Regions from separate parts of the Streptomyces sp. NPDC029138 genome, predicted to be linked through region 1. Evidence: riboswitches for the same ligand, from Rfam matches in the RefSeq annotation. Region 1 holds a riboswitch; the other holds the start of a gene.
What was found. A riboswitch is a leader RNA that binds a small molecule or an ion and turns the genes downstream of it on or off. The one in region 1 is predicted to bind glycine.
Positions count from the first base shown of each region.

Region 1 (7,378 bases):
TTCATTGGCCGGGCACCTGTCCCAGGCCCGCTGGATCTGTTTTGGGGTCCAGTCGTCGGTGATACTGCTCAGTGTCTCGCCGTAGCAAGCGGACGCGGCTTCACGTCCGCCCACCATGCGTAGCCCTCGTACACACCCGGGCGCGGTAGGGCCATCTCGCCTGCGGGTCCAGGGTTTGGGCGGTGTGTCCCAGATGCGGACGGCGATGCGTACGTCGATGTCGGCCTGGAGACTGAGGCGGTACAGGCGGCAGCCGTGGCCCGCCACCACCTGTAGTCGCCAGCAGCGAGTGACGAACGATTGCCCGCAGGATTCTGCCGTCTATGAGAAGACGACAACCCGGGTGCCCCGGCTCTTTGCCACCAAGGTGCCCTTCCCGGTGGCCGGTCGGTGGCCAGACGCCTTTGGACGACGTAATACGAGGTAGCACAGACCAGCCGGTCGCACATGCTCTGATCAGGCCAAACGGCACTCAGCAGCACGATCAGGCACCACGCAGCACGAACGCTCACGGTCTCGCAATGCGTAGGTCCCCCTATCTGACGCACCACGGCCCGCTCCACACGCCGAGACGTCGCAGGGACGCCGGGACGGACCTCACGTGGGCCCTGCCTAACCACATCTGCGACGTGCCTCGGGGACATCCCGGGGACTGTCGGGGACTTTCAAGCCTCTCCCAGGGACTTTTGGGGGACTTTCCGCCGAGTAAGCAGGGAGGGCCCGGCAGCGCTGGAAGAAGCGGACGCGCTGGTCAGGGCCCGTTTCCTCAGCACTCGATGATGTTCACCGCCAGCCCGCCCCGGGCCGTCTCCTTGTACTTCACGCTCATGTCCGCGCCGGTGTCCTTCATGGTCTTGATGACCTTGTCCAGGGACACCTTGTGGGAGCCGTCGCCGCGCATCGCCATCTTCGCGGCCGTGACCGCCTTCACCGCGGCCATGCCGTTGCGCTCGATGCACGGGATCTGGACCAGGCCGCCGACCGGGTCGCAGGTCAGGCCGAGGTTGTGCTCCATGCCGATCTCGGCCGCGTTCTCCACCTGCTCGGGGGAGCCGCCGAGCACCTCGGCGAGCGCGCCCGCCGCCATGGAGCAGGCCGAGCCGACCTCGCCCTGGCAGCCGACCTCGGCGCCGGAGATGGAGGCGTTCTCCTTGAAGAGCATGCCGATCGCGCCCGCCGCCAGCAGGAACCGCACGACGCCGTCCTCGTCGGCGCCCGGCACGAAGTTGATGTAGTAGTGCAGGACCGCCGGGATGATGCCGGCCGCGCCGTTCGTGGGGGCGGTCACGACCCGGCCGCCCGCCGCGTTCTCCTCGTTCACCGCCATCGCGTAGAGCGTGATCCACTCCATGGCGTGCGCCAGCGGGTCGCCCTCCGCGCGCAGCTGGCGGGCCGAGACGGCCGCGCGGCGGCGGACCTTCAGACCGCCGGGCAGGATGCCCTCACGGGACATGCCGCGCTCCACGCACTCCCGCATCACCCGCCAGATCTCCAGCAGGCCCGCGCGGATCTCCTCCTCGGAGCGCCAGGCCCGCTCGTTCTCCAGCATCAGAGAAGAGATCGACAGGCCGGTCTCCTTCGTCAGGCGCAGCAGCTCGTCGCCCGTGCGGAACGGGTACTTCAGAACCGTGTCGTCCAGCTTGATCCGGTCCGCGCCCACCGCGTCCTCGTCGACGACGAAGCCGCCGCCCACCGAGTAGTACGTCTTGGAGAGCAGCTCCTCGCCGTCGGCGCCGTGGGCCCACAGCGTCATGCCGTTGGCGTGGTACGGCAGGGCCTTGCGGCGGTGCAGCACGAGATCCCGGTCGAAGTCGAAGGCGATCTCGTGCTCGCCCAGGAGCCGTATCCGCCCCTCCGCCTTGATCGCCTCCACGCGCGCGTCCGCCGTCTCCACGTCCACCGTGCGCGGCGAGTCGCCGGTCAGGCCGAGCAGGACGGCCTTCGGGGTGCCGTGGCCGTGGCCGGTCGCGCCCAGGGAGCCGTACAGCTCCGTCCGGACGGCGGCGGCCCGCTCCAGGAGGCCTTCGTTGCGCAGGCGGCGGGCGAACATCCGCGCCGCGCGCATCGGGCCGACCGTGTGGGAGCTGGACGGGCCGATGCCGATCGAGAACAGGTCGAAGACCGAGATGGCCACGGTCACTCCTCAGGACAGCAGGGGGGTGGGGCACCCTCCGCGGGTGCCCCACCGGGGACTTACTTGTTCAGGCCCGGGTACAGCGGGTGCTTGTCGGCGAGCGCCTTCACGCGCGCCTTCAGGGCCTCGGCGTCGTAGGACGGCTTCAGCGCCTCGGCGATCACGTCCGCGACCTCGGCGAAGTCCTCGGCCGTGAAGCCTCGGGTCGCCAGGGCCGGCGTACCGATACGCAGGCCCGAGGTGACCATCGGCGGCCGCGGGTCGTTCGGGACGGCGTTGCGGTTGACCGTGATGCCGACCTCGTGGAGCCGGTCCTCGGCCTGCTGCCCGTCCAGCTCGGACGCGCGCAGGTCCACCAGGATCAGGTGCACGTCCGTGCCGCCGGACAGCACGTTCACGCCGGCCTCGCGGGCGTCCGGGGCCGTCAGGCGCTCGGCGAGGATGCGGGCACCCTCCACCGTACGCCGCTGGCGCTCCTTGAAGTCCTCCGAGGCCGCGACCTTGAAGGACACCGCCTTGGCCGCGATCACGTGCTCCAGGGGACCGCCCTGGAAGCCCGGGAAGACGGAGGAGTTCAGCTTCTTCGCGAAGTCCTTCCTGGCGAGGATGATGCCGCCGCGGGGGCCGCCCAGCGTCTTGTGGGTGGTGGAGGTGACCACGTCGGCGTACGGCACCGGGTTCTCGTGCAGACCGGCCGCGACCAGGCCCGCGAAGTGCGCCATGTCGACCCACAGGTAGGCACCGGCCTCGTCGGCGATCCGGCGGAACTCGGCGAAGTCCAGCTGCCGCGGGTACGCCGACCAGCCCGCGATGATCACCTTGGGGCGGTGCTCCTTGGCGAGCCGCTCGACCTCGGCCATGTCGACCAGGCCGGTCTCGGCGTCCACGTGGTAGGCGACCACGTCGAACTGCTTGCCGGAGAAGTTCAGCCGCATCCCGTGGGTGAGGTGGCCGCCGTGCGCCAGGTCCAGGCCGAGGATGGTGTCCCCGGGCTGGGCCAGCGCGAACAGGGCCGCCTGGTTCGCGGAGGCGCCGGAGTGGGGCTGCACGTTGGCGTACTCGGCGCCGAACAGCTCCTTGACCCGGTCGATGGCGATCTGCTCGGCGACGTCGACGTGCTCGCAGCCGCCGTAGTACCGGCGACCCGGGTAGCCCTCGGCGTACTTGTTGGTCAGGACCGAGCCCTGGGCCTCCATCACCGCGAGCGGCGCGAAGTTCTCGGAGGCGATCATCTCCAGGGTCGACTGCTGGCGGCTCAGCTCGGCGTCGACCGCGGCGGCGATCTCCGGGTCCAGCTCGTGCAGGGGCGTGTTCAGGACAGTCATACGGCTACGACTCCTCAGCCGGCGGAAAAAGCGGTGTACTCGTCGGCGGAGAGCAGGTCGGCCGGCTCCTCCGCGACGCGTACCTTGAACAGCCAGCCACCCTCGAAGGGGGCGGAGTTCACCAGCGACGGGTCGTTGACGACGTCCTCGTTGACCTCGGTGACCTCACCGGTGACCGGCGAGTACAGGTCGGACACCGACTTCGTCGACTCCAGCTCGCCGCAGGTCTCGCCCGCGGACACCGTGGAGCCGACCTCGGGGAGCTGAACGAACACGACGTCACCGAGCGCGTTGGCCGCGTGCTCCGTGATGCCGACCGTCGCGACGCCGTCCTCGGCGGCCGACAGCCACTCGTGCTCCTTGCTGTAGCGCAGCTGCTGGGGGTTGCTCATGGCCTGAATTCTCCTGTACACGCGGGAGTGCTGATGACGGGGGGACTAGGGAAACCGCTGGTGAGCGGGCGAATGTGCGCAGGGTCACGCCCCGGCCACGGACCGGGGGCCCAGGGAGGCGCGACCGCGCCCAGTGTCTACTTCTGGCGCTTGTAGAACGGCAGCGCCACGACCTCGTACGGCTCGTGGGTGCCCCGGATGTCCACGCCGACGCCCTCGGTGCCCGGCGCCGCGTGCGCCGCGTCGACGTAGGCCATGGCGATCGGCTTGCCCAGGGTGGGGGAGGGGGCACCGGAGGTGACCTCGCCGATCACCTCGCCGCCGGCGACGACGGCGTACCCTGCGCGCGGCACCCGGCGGCCCTCGGCGACCAGGCCGACCAGGACCCGCGGCGGGTTCTGCTGGGCCCGGGCGGCGGCGTCGGCGAGCGCCTCGCGCCCGACGAAGTCGCCCTCCTTCTCGAACTTGACCACGCGGCCGAGCCCGGCGTCGAACGGGGTGAGGGACGTCGTCAGCTCGTGCCCGTACAGCGGCATGCCCGCCTCCAGGCGCAGCGTGTCCCGGCAGGACAGCCCGCACGGGACCAGCCCGGCGCCCTCACCCGCCTTGGTCAGCGCCTGCCACAGCTCGACGGCGTGCTCCGGCTTCACGAACAGCTCGAAGCCGTCCTCGCCGGTGTAGCCCGTGCGGGCGATCAGCGCCGGGACGCCGGCGACCGTGCCGGGCAGGCCGGCGTAGTACTTCAGGCCGTCGAGGTCGGCGTCGGTGAGGGACTTCAGGATGCCGGGGGACTCCGGGCCCTGCACGGCGATGAGCGCGTACGCGTCCCGGTCGTCGCGGACCTCGGCGTCGAAGCCGGCGGCGCGCTCGGTCAGCGCGTCCAGCACCACCTGGGCGTTGGAGGCGTTGGCCACGACCATGTACTCGGTCTCGGCCAGCCGGTAGACGATCAGGTCGTCCAGGATGCCGCCGTCGGCCTGGCAGATCATCGTGTAGCGGGCGCGGCCGACACCGACGGAGGCGATGTTGCCGACCAGGGCGTGGTTCAGGAACGCGGCGGCCTCGGCGCCGGTGACGGTGATCTCGCCCATGTGGGACAGGTCGAAGAGACCGGCCCTGGTCCGCACGGCGAGGTGCTCGTCGCGCTCGGAGCCGTAGCGCAGGGGCATGTCCCAGCCGGCGAAGTCGGTCATCGTCGCACCGAGCGCGCGATGCACGGCATCGAGCGCGGTGTGACGGAGTTCAGTGCTGCTCATCGGACGGTCGTCTCCCAGGGCGAGCGGACAGGCGAGGAACGTTCCTCCCCATCTGTCATCGGAACCTGAGAGGTTCGCCACGACCGCCACAGGGACGATCACGGCTTGCACCTTGGGTGGAGCCACTGACACAGCGGCCCGCTTTTCAGATGTGCCTCGCCCGCGCGGTAACGGGGCCTGAGAGATTCAAGGGAGGGACTTGCTCCTTCGGCGTCCCAGCCCGGGGCTGGGAACTCTCCCGCGCGGATTCAAGCGGCCGGTATGCAGTTGGCGGGCACATCATTGCACGCCGCACCCCGGCCATCCAGAGCGTGCTGCTTGTGACCGAGCTGTGGCAGAACGCACACGAACCACCTACCGTTGCCCATTACCTTCTCTTTACATACAACGGGCATGGGGATGACCGAGCCCACTGGGGAGGACGATCACGGTGAACAGGACATCGGCCTACGCCACCGACGCCGGCATCGCGGTGCCCGGACAGCCCTCCGCCCTGGCCCGCGAGCGCCGCGCGGACCGCCCCGTCCAGGTCGTCCGCGACCTGCGCGACCGCGCGGGCCGCAGCCCGCACGCCCTGCTCTTCGGCCCCCGCGACCTGGTGGTGATCACCGGTCTGCCCGGCAGCGGCAAGTCCACGCTGATGCACCGCGCGGTCACCGGCCACCGCGTCGACTCCCAGGACACCCGCGACCGCTGGGACGCCCGCGTCCCCCGCTTCGTCCCCTACGCGCTCTACCGCCCCCTGGTCCGCCTCGCCCACTACGCCGGGCTGCGCCGGGCCCTGCGCACCGGCGAGGGCGTCGTCGTGCACGACTGCGGCACCCAGGCCTGGGTGCGCGCCTGGCTGGCCCGCGAGGCCCGGCGCCGCGGCGCCACCCTGCACCTGCTCCTCCTCGACGTCAGCCCCGAGACGGCCCGGGCGGGCCAGCGCGAGCGCGGCCGGGGCGTCTCCCGCTACGCCTTCCGCCGCCACCGCCGCGCGACCGCCCGGCTGCTGCGCGCGGCGGAGAAGGGGGAGCTGCCCGCAGGCTGCGGCGCGGCCGTGCTGCTGGACCGGGACGCGGCGGACGTCCTGAGCCGGGTCGGCTTCACGCGGTGAGGCACTGTCACAGCCACCCGCTAGCCTTCTTGCTCACAGCAGTGGTTCCCAGCAGGCGGTAGGCAGATGGACTTCCCGGCGGACATTCACGCGGACTTCCCGGCACAGGCGCACCCCCACCCGCACGGCGGTTGGCCCGGCAACGAGCTGGAGGAGGTGCTGTCGGCCTCCCTCGGCATCCCCTCGGCGGGCGGCCGGATCATCGAGGTCCTCGGGCGGAGTTTCCTGTGGATACCGCTGCCCAACGGCGGGGGCCCGCACAGCGGCCCGCTGGACCTGCCGACGATGGACATCGACGGCCAGGTGTACGTCCCGGTGTTCAGCTCCGAGGAACAGCTGCGCCTGGTGGCCGGTTCCCATATGTCGTACACCATCGCCCCCGCCGTGGAGTTCGCGCGCGGCCTGCCGCCGCAGGCGGGCATCGCGGTGAACCCGGGCGGGGTGGTCGGCATCCCGCTGCCGCCCGACGCCGTGGCCGAACTGTGCCGCGCCGGCCGCACCCCGCTCGACGGCCCCAACACCGGCGGCCGGGTGCGTCTCTTCGAACCCGACTGGCAGGACGACCCGGTCGACTTCCTCTCCGCCGCCGCCGCGGAGTTCGCCGGGACCGGCGTGGTCCTCACCGCCCGCCGCTGCCTGGCCGCCATCGAGACGGCCGACCCGGTGATGTTCGTGGGCGTGGAACTCTCCCAGCGGGAGGGCGACCTGCGAAGCCTCCCCCTGGACGCCCTCGGCAGAGCCCTCGGCAAAGTCCCGGTCAAGTGGCCGGTCAACCTGGTGCTCATGGACGTGACCGACGACCCGGTCTCCGACTGGCTGAAGACGAACGTCCGGCCCTTCTACCAGTACGGCCACTGAACGCACCGAAGGGCCCGGGGCTGCATCCGATATGCGGCTCCGCCGCGGGGCGCGACCAGCCACGGACGACCCGCACCCGCGCACGAACCCGAAGCCCCGAGCTGCCAGGCGCTTAAGCTGTCTCCAAACGAGGGGCAAACGAAGAAGGGCCGGTACGACAGGTGAGCGCGAGCCACAGCGGCAGCGTCGAGCACATGCTGCGCCAGGTCACCCCCGGACGCTACGACGCCTACGAGGCCCTGCTCCGCGCCCTCGCCACCCCCTCCTCCGGCCAGATCTGGATGCTCCTGTGGCACGGCCAGGCCGGCTCCCCG
Region 1 is NZ_JBVHWM010000040.1:17,797-25,174, forward strand. Features, by position in the region: gene ACZ4WH_RS27150 (hypothetical protein) at 1-117, opposite strand, end outside; gene ACZ4WH_RS27155 (L-serine ammonia-lyase) at 767-2,134, opposite strand; gene glyA (serine hydroxymethyltransferase) at 2,194-3,459, opposite strand; gene gcvH (glycine cleavage system protein GcvH) at 3,474-3,851, opposite strand; gene gcvT (glycine cleavage system aminomethyltransferase GcvT) at 3,989-5,107, opposite strand; glycine riboswitch at 5,150-5,262, opposite strand; glycine riboswitch at 5,263-5,358, opposite strand; gene ACZ4WH_RS27175 (AAA family ATPase) at 5,538-6,206, shown strand; gene ACZ4WH_RS27180 (enhanced serine sensitivity protein SseB) at 6,273-7,064, shown strand; gene ACZ4WH_RS27185 (enhanced serine sensitivity protein SseB C-terminal domain-containing protein) at 7,259-7,378, shown strand, end outside.

Region 2 (7,378 bases), on a different contig from region 1:
TGAAAACCGCTCTCGGCGTGCGGCTGCCCTGATCCGGCGGGCCGCGGAGCGGCCGGATCGGGCACCTGTTCCCGGCCCGACTACCCAAACGTCCCGAGCACGGCCTAGGGTTGCTGTGTGAACGAGCTCGATGTCGTAGGTGTCCGGGTCGAAATGCCCTCCAACCAACCGATCGTGCTCCTGCGCGAAGTGGGGGGCGACCGTTACCTCCCCATCTGGATCGGGCCGGGGGAGGCGACGGCGATCGCCTTCGCCCAGCAGGGCATGGCCCCCGCGCGACCGCTGACCCACGACCTGTTCAAGGACGTGCTGGAGGCCGTCGGCCAGGAGCTGACCGAAGTGCGCATCACCGATCTGCGAGAAGGCGTCTTCTACGCGGAGCTGGTGTTCGCCAGTGGGGTCGAGGTCAGCGCCCGCCCCTCCGATGCCATAGCGCTGGCCCTGCGCACCGGAACGCCGATCTACGGCAGTGACACGGTGCTGGACGACGCGGGCATCGCCATTCCGGACGAGCAGGAGGACGAGGTGGAGAAGTTCCGCGAGTTCCTCGACCAGATCTCGCCCGAGGACTTCGGCACCAGCAGCCAGTGAGACGCGGGCCGGCCCGTCGGCCCCGGGGTTCGACCGGGGCGGGCGGCGGCATCGCGAGGTCCACGCCCCGGCAATTGCCTCCGGCCAGTGAGAGCGTCCTACGGCCCCCCGCCAGCGCATTCGGCTAGCCTTTCCCCGCGGTGGGACACGGGAAACCACTCCTTGGGTGATTATCACTCGGCGTGCCGAGTGTGGCGATCGTTGACGCACCCCTGGTGACTGCCTACCGTCGAGAAGGCAGGTCAAGGACGGAGGTCGGCGTGAGAACCAGCGGCGACGGTACGGCTGGGGGTGCCCCCGGACGCGGTTTCGGGGAGAGCGGTCCGTACCCGCCCCCGAACTCGCGGCCGCGCTCAGGCGGGGGATATGCCCATCCCGGCAGCGCGGTGGAGCACGCTCCGCAGCTGCCGACGGCGGTGCCGAACGGCGGAGGGGTGGCGTCCATGACGTCCGAGCAGATCGGCTACCGCGGGCCCACGGCCTGCGCGGCTGCCGGCATCACGTACCGGCAGCTCGACTACTGGGCCCGTACGGGTCTGGTGGAGCCGAGCGTACGACCCGCTTACGGGTCGGGCACCCAGCGTCTGTACAGCTTCCGGGACGTCGTCGTCCTGAAGATCGTGAAGCGGTTCCTGGACACCGGGGTGTCCTTGCAGAACATCCGCACGGCCGTCCAGCACCTCAGAGAACGCGGTTTCCGCGATCTGGAGCGGATGACCCTGATGAGCGACGGCGCGACCGTGTACGAGTGCACGTCGCCGGACGAGGTCCACGCCCTGCTCCAGGGCGGTCAGGGTATCTTCGGGATCGCCGTCGGCGTGGTGTGGCGGGACGTGGAAAGCGCCCTCTCCCAGCTGCACGGCGAGCGCATCGACACCGGTGAGACCCTCGTCGGGCACAACCCCGCGGACGAGCTGGCGCGGCGCCGCAACCGGGCGGTCTGACCGCCGGACCTCGCGTAGGGCGCTCCGGCATCACCGCGTTGTCAGTGCCGTGGTGCAGCATCGGAGATGTGAGAAACGCGCCCACGATCCTGCATCTCGACATGGATGCCTTCTTCGCCTCGGTGGAGCAGGCATCCAAGCCGAGCCTGCGCGGGAAGGCGGTCGTCGTGGGCGGGCTCGGCCCACGCGGGGTGGTCGCCACCGCGTCGTACGAGGCACGGGTGTTCGGGGTCCACTCGGCGATGCCCATGGCGCAGGCACGCCGGCTGGCACCCAACGCCGCCTATCTGGTGCCGCGCTTCACCCTGTACCGGGCGGTCAGCGAACAGGTGATGGCGCTGCTGCGGGAGCTGTCACCGCTGGTGGAGCCGCTGAGCCTGGACGAGGCGTTCGTGGACCTGGAGGCCGGGGAAGCGGCCTGGGACGAGGAGTCGGCGCGGCGGGCCGGGGAGAAGCTGCGCGCGGACATCCTGGCGGTCACCGGGCTCACCGGGTCGGTGGGGCTCGCCGCCTCCAAGATGCTCGCGAAGATCGCCTCCGAGCAGGCCAAACCGGACGGCTTGGTGCTCATCGAGCCGGGCACCGAGCGGGCGCTGCTGGGACCGATGCCGGTGCGCACCCTGCCGGGGGTCGGGCCGGCCACAGGGGACCATCTGCGCCGGGCCGGGATCAGCACGGTCGAGGAACTGGCCGAGGCGGGTGAGGACGAACTCGTCCGGCTGCTGGGCAAGGCACACGGACACGCGCTGTACGCCATGGCCCTGGCCCGGGACGAGCGGCCCGTGGTCGCCGAGCGGGAGACCAAGTCGGTGTCGGTGGAGGACACGTACGACGTGGACATCCACGACCGGCTGCGGGTCGGCCTGGAGGTGCAGCGGCTGGCCGACCGGTGTGTGCGGCGGCTGCGCGAGGCCGGGCTGTCCGGGCGGACCATCGTGCTGAAGGTACGGCGGTACGACTTCTCCACCCTGACCCGGTCCGAGACGCTCAGAGGGCCCACGGACGACCCCGTGGTCATCCGTGAGGCGGCGGCGCGGCTGCTGGACTCCGTGGACACCACGGGAGGGGTGCGGCTGCTCGGGGTGGGGGTGTCCGGGCTCGCCGACTACACGCAGGAGGATCTGTTCGCGCAGGCGCTGCCGGTGCCTGCGGAGGAGGAGCCGGAGAAGGGGGCGGTGGAGGCTGCCGTGGAGCGGGCGGAGCCTGTCGAGCGGCAGTGGCGGGCCGGGCAGGATGTGCGGCACGCCGAGTACGGGCACGGATGGGTGCAGGGCAGTGGGCTGGGGCGGGTGACCGTGCGGTTCGAGACGCCGCAGTCCCCTCCGGGGCGGGTGCGGACGTTTTTCGTCGACGATCCTGCGCTGGAGGCCGCCGATCCGTTGCCGTTGGTTTCGGATGTCTCCCACCCGCACGGGGCTCCGCCCCGGACCCCGGAAGAGGCACGCGACCAGGGAGGAAGCCGCGATCAGGCCTCCTCCGACCCCGCCAGTTTGCCGAAGTCGTGGTCCGGGACGTTGGGGGGTGAGGCCACGTCCAGGCCGTAGTGGTGGTAGAGCTGGAGTTCCTGTTCTGGGGAGAGATGGCGGCCCACGCCGAAGTCGGGGGCGTCCTTGATCAGGGCGCGGTCGAAGGGGACGTGCAGGGTGCCTTCGACGAGTTCGCTGGGCTCCAGGGGCACGAAGGCGTCCCGGGAGAACAGGCCGGTGCGTATGGCCGCCCATTCGGGCACGCCGGTCGCGTCGTCCAGGTACACCTCGTCGATGGTGCCGATCTTGGTGCCGTTACGGTCGAACGCCTTGCGGCCGATCAGGTTGCGCGGATCGATGTCGGTCTGCACGGTCCCTCTCCCTCCACGTGGTCGCAACTCATCCGTAAGCACTACAAAAGAGCACATTCAAGGAGGCGGCCACTCGAAGGCCCTGGCGTTGACCTCGCTGGTACGCTGACAGCGGCTGCTGACCCCGTGCGGGAGAGTCCTCCGACCACCTCGGAGGCGCCGAAGGAGCAAATCCTCCCCGGAATCTCTCAGGCTCACGTACCGCACGGACGAGGTCACTCTGGAAAGCAGGGCGGATGTCGATCGGCTTCCGCCCTCACCGACGGTGAAAGCCGGTGCCCACGGGCGTCCGGTGAAGCTCTCAGGTCGAGATGACAGAGGGGGAGGCCGTCGGGGTACCCGCGCCGTGGTGCCCCTCGCAGGTCGCGTCAGACCAGGAGGCCTCCGCAATGACCGCCCATCGCATTCCGCTCTCCGAACTCGAAGCGGGCACCCCGTTCGAGCAGCGCCACATCGGGCCCGACCCGGAGGCGCGGGCCAAGATGCTCGCGCAGGTCGGATACGGCTCGCTGGACGAGCTGACCGCCGCCGCGGTCCCGGATGTGATCAAGAACGCCGACGCCCTGGACCTGCCGGGTGCCCGTACCGAGGCCGAGGTGCTCGCCGAGCTGCGCTCGCTCGCCGACCGCAACCAGGTCCTCGGCTCCATGATCGGCCTGGGCTACTACGGCACCTTCACGCCGCCCGTCATCCTGCGCAACGTCATGGAGAACCCGGCCTGGTACACGGCCTACACGCCGTACCAGCCGGAGATCTCCCAGGGCCGCCTGGAGGCCCTGCTGAACTTCCAGACGATGGTCGCCGACCTGACCGGCCTGCCCACCTCCGGCGCATCCCTGCTGGACGAGGGCACCGCCGCCGCCGAGGCGATGGCGCTGTCCCGGCGCATGGGCAAGAACAAGAAGGGTGTGTTCCTGGTCGACGCTGACGCGCTGCCGCAGACCATCGCCGTGATCGAGACCCGCGCCGAGCCGACCGGCGTCGAGGTCGTCGTCGCCGACCTCAGCGACGGCATCCCGGCGGAGATCGCCGAGCGCGAGATCAACGGCGTGCTGATCCAGTACCCGGGCGCCTCCGGTGCCGTACGGGACATCAAGCCCGTCATCGACCAGGCGCACCAGCTGGGCGCTCTCGTCACGGTCGCCGCCGACCTGCTCGCGCTGACCCTGCTGACCTCGCCGGGCGAGCTGGGGGCGGACATCGCCGTCGGTACGACCCAGCGCTTCGGTGTGCCGATGGGCTTCGGCGGGCCGCACGCCGGCTACATGGCCGTACACGAGAAGTTCGCGCGCAGCCTTCCCGGCCGGCTCGTCGGCGTCTCCGTCGACGCCGACGGCAACAAGGCCTACCGCCTCGCGCTCCAGACCCGTGAGCAGCACATCCGCCGGGAGAAGGCGACCAGCAACATCTGCACCGCGCAGGTGCTGCTCGCCGTGATGGCCGGCATGTACGCCGTCTACCACGGGCCGGAGGGCCTGAAGACCATCGCCCGGCGCACGCACCGGTACGCCACGCTCCTCGCCGAGGGGCTGAAGGCCGGCGGCGTGGAGATCGTCCACGGCGCGTACTTCGACACGCTCACCGCGCGGGTGCCCGGCAAGGCCGCCGCGATCGTCGCCGCCGCCCGGGAGAACGGGGTCAACCTGCGTCTCGTCGACGCCGACCACGTCTCGGCGGCCTGCGACGAGACCACCAACCGGGCCCAGCTGGCCGCCGTCTTCGCCGCCTTCGGCGTCGAGGGCGACATCGAGGCGCTGGACGAGAGCGCCGAGGACACCCTGCCCGAGGCGCTGCTGCGCACCGACGCGTACCTCACCCACCCGGTCTTCCACCAGCACCGCTCCGAGACGGCGATGCTGCGCTACCTGCGCAAGCTGGCCGACCGCGACTACGCGCTCGACCGCGGCATGATCCCGCTGGGCTCCTGCACCATGAAGCTCAACGCGACCACGGAGATGGAGCCGGTCACCTGGTCCGAGTTCGGGCAGATGCACCCGTTCGCGCCCGCCGAGCAGGCCCAGGGCTACCTCACGCTCATCCACGAGCTGGAGGACCGCCTCGCCGAGGTCACCGGCTACGACAAGGTCTCGCTCCAGCCGAACGCGGGCTCGCAGGGCGAGCTGGCGGGTCTCCTCGCCGTACGCGGCTACCACCGCGCCAACGGCGACGAGCAGCGGACCGTCTGCCTCATCCCGTCCTCCGCGCACGGCACCAACGCGGCCAGCGCCGTGATGGCCGGCATGAAGGTCGTCGTCGTGAAGACCGCCGAGGACGGCGAGATCGACGTCGAGGACCTGCGCGCCAAGATCGAGCAGTACCGCGACGAGCTGGCGGTGCTGATGATCACCTACCCGTCGACGCACGGTGTGTTCGAGGAGCACGTCGCCGACATCTGCGCCCAGGTCCACGAGGCGGGCGGCCAGGTGTACGTCGACGGCGCCAACCTCAACGCGCTCGTCGGCCTGGCCAAGCCGGGCCACTTCGGCGGTGACGTCTCCCACCTGAACCTGCACAAGACGTTCTGCATCCCGCACGGCGGCGGCGGTCCGGGCGTCGGCCCGGTCGCGGTCCGGTCGCACCTGGCGCCGTACCTGCCGAACCACCCGCTCCAGCCGGAGGCCGGCCCGGAGACGGGCGTGGGCCCGATCTCGGCCGCCCCGTGGGGCAGCGCGGGCATCCTGCCGATCTCGTGGGCGTACGTCCGTCTGATGGGCGGCGAGGGCCTCAAGCGCGCCACGCAGGTCGCGGTGCTCTCCGCGAACTACATCGCCAAGCGCCTGGAGCCGCACTACCCGGTGCTCTACACCGGCCCCGGCGGCCTGGTCGCGCACGAGTGCATCATCGACCTGCGCCCGCTGACCAAGGCGACCGGCGTGAGCGTGGACGACGTCGCCAAGCGGCTGATCGACTACGGTTTCCACGCGCCGACCATGTCCTTCCCGGTGGCCGGCACGCTGATGATCGAGCCGACCGAGTCCGAGGACATCACCGAGCTGGACCGTTTCTGCGATGCGATGATCGCCATCCGCGCGGAGATCGAGAAGGTCGGCTCCGGCGCGTGGCCCGCCGAGGACAACCCGCTGCGGAACGCCCCGCACACCGCCGCCGCGCTCGGCGGTGAGTGGACGCACGCCTACAGCCGCGCGGAGGCCGTCTTCCCGGCCGGTGTCTCGGCCGCCGACAAGTACTGGCCGCCGGTGCGCCGCATCGACCAGGCCTTCGGCGACCGGAACCTGGTGTGCTCCTGCCCGCCGCTGGACGCCTACGAGGACTGAGCGAGCCGCTGCCGAAGGCCCCACCCGGGTTCCGGGCGGGGCCTTCGGGCGTTCCTACGCCGTCGCCAGCGAGACCTCGGTCGCCTTGATCAGGGCGACGACGTCGGAGCCCACGAACAGGCCGAGGTCTCCGGCCGCGTCCTTCGTGATCGCGGCCGTGAGTTCACCGCCGTCCACGGAGATCCGGACTGTGGCCATGGCCTCGCCGAGCGTGAGACGGATGACCGTGCCGGGCAGCTGGTTGCGGATCGACAGACCCTCGATCCGGTTGGCGGCCAGGGAGACCTCCGTCGCCTTCACCAGGGCGCTCACCGGGGAGCCCGGAGCGAGGCCGAGGTGCTCGACGGCCTCCAGGGTGATGGCCGCGGTGAGGTCCTGGCCGCCGGTGAGCCGGACTTTGACGGTCGCCATGACTTCGCCCGGGTGCACCTCGGTGACGATGCCGGGCAGCTGGTTGCGGATGCTCAGGGTCATGGGCACCCACCGTAGAGCGCCGGTCCGCTCAGGCCGGGTATGCGTGGGTCTGCGTCGCCTTGACCGTCGCCCAGACCGGTGCACCCGGGTGCAGGTCCAGCTCGGCCGCGGCGACCGTCGTCAGGTCCGCCGCGAGCGGCAGCTCGCCGGTGAGGTCGGCGCGGATCTGGTCGCCGTGCGTCTCCAGGCCGGCGACCTCGCAGTGCCACAGGTTGCGGGCGCTGGCACCGGAGGGCCGGTCCCGGAACAGGGTCACG
Region 2 is NZ_JBVHWM010000010.1:7,437-14,814, forward strand. Features, by position in the region: gene ftsR (transcriptional regulator FtsR) at 1-32, shown strand, start outside; gene ACZ4WH_RS11850 (bifunctional nuclease family protein) at 118-591, shown strand; gene ACZ4WH_RS11855 (MerR family transcriptional regulator) at 852-1,535, shown strand; gene ACZ4WH_RS11860 (DNA polymerase IV) at 1,604-3,079, shown strand; gene ACZ4WH_RS11865 (PRC-barrel domain-containing protein) at 3,001-3,372, opposite strand; glycine riboswitch at 3,492-3,586, shown strand; gene gcvP (aminomethyl-transferring glycine dehydrogenase) at 3,762-6,647, shown strand; gene ACZ4WH_RS11875 (TOBE domain-containing protein) at 6,702-7,121, opposite strand; gene ACZ4WH_RS11880 (ABC transporter ATP-binding protein) at 7,150-7,378, opposite strand, start outside.
Region 2: another riboswitch for glycine. It lies ahead of gcvP (aminomethyl-transferring glycine dehydrogenase); the one in region 1 lies ahead of gcvT (glycine cleavage system aminomethyltransferase GcvT).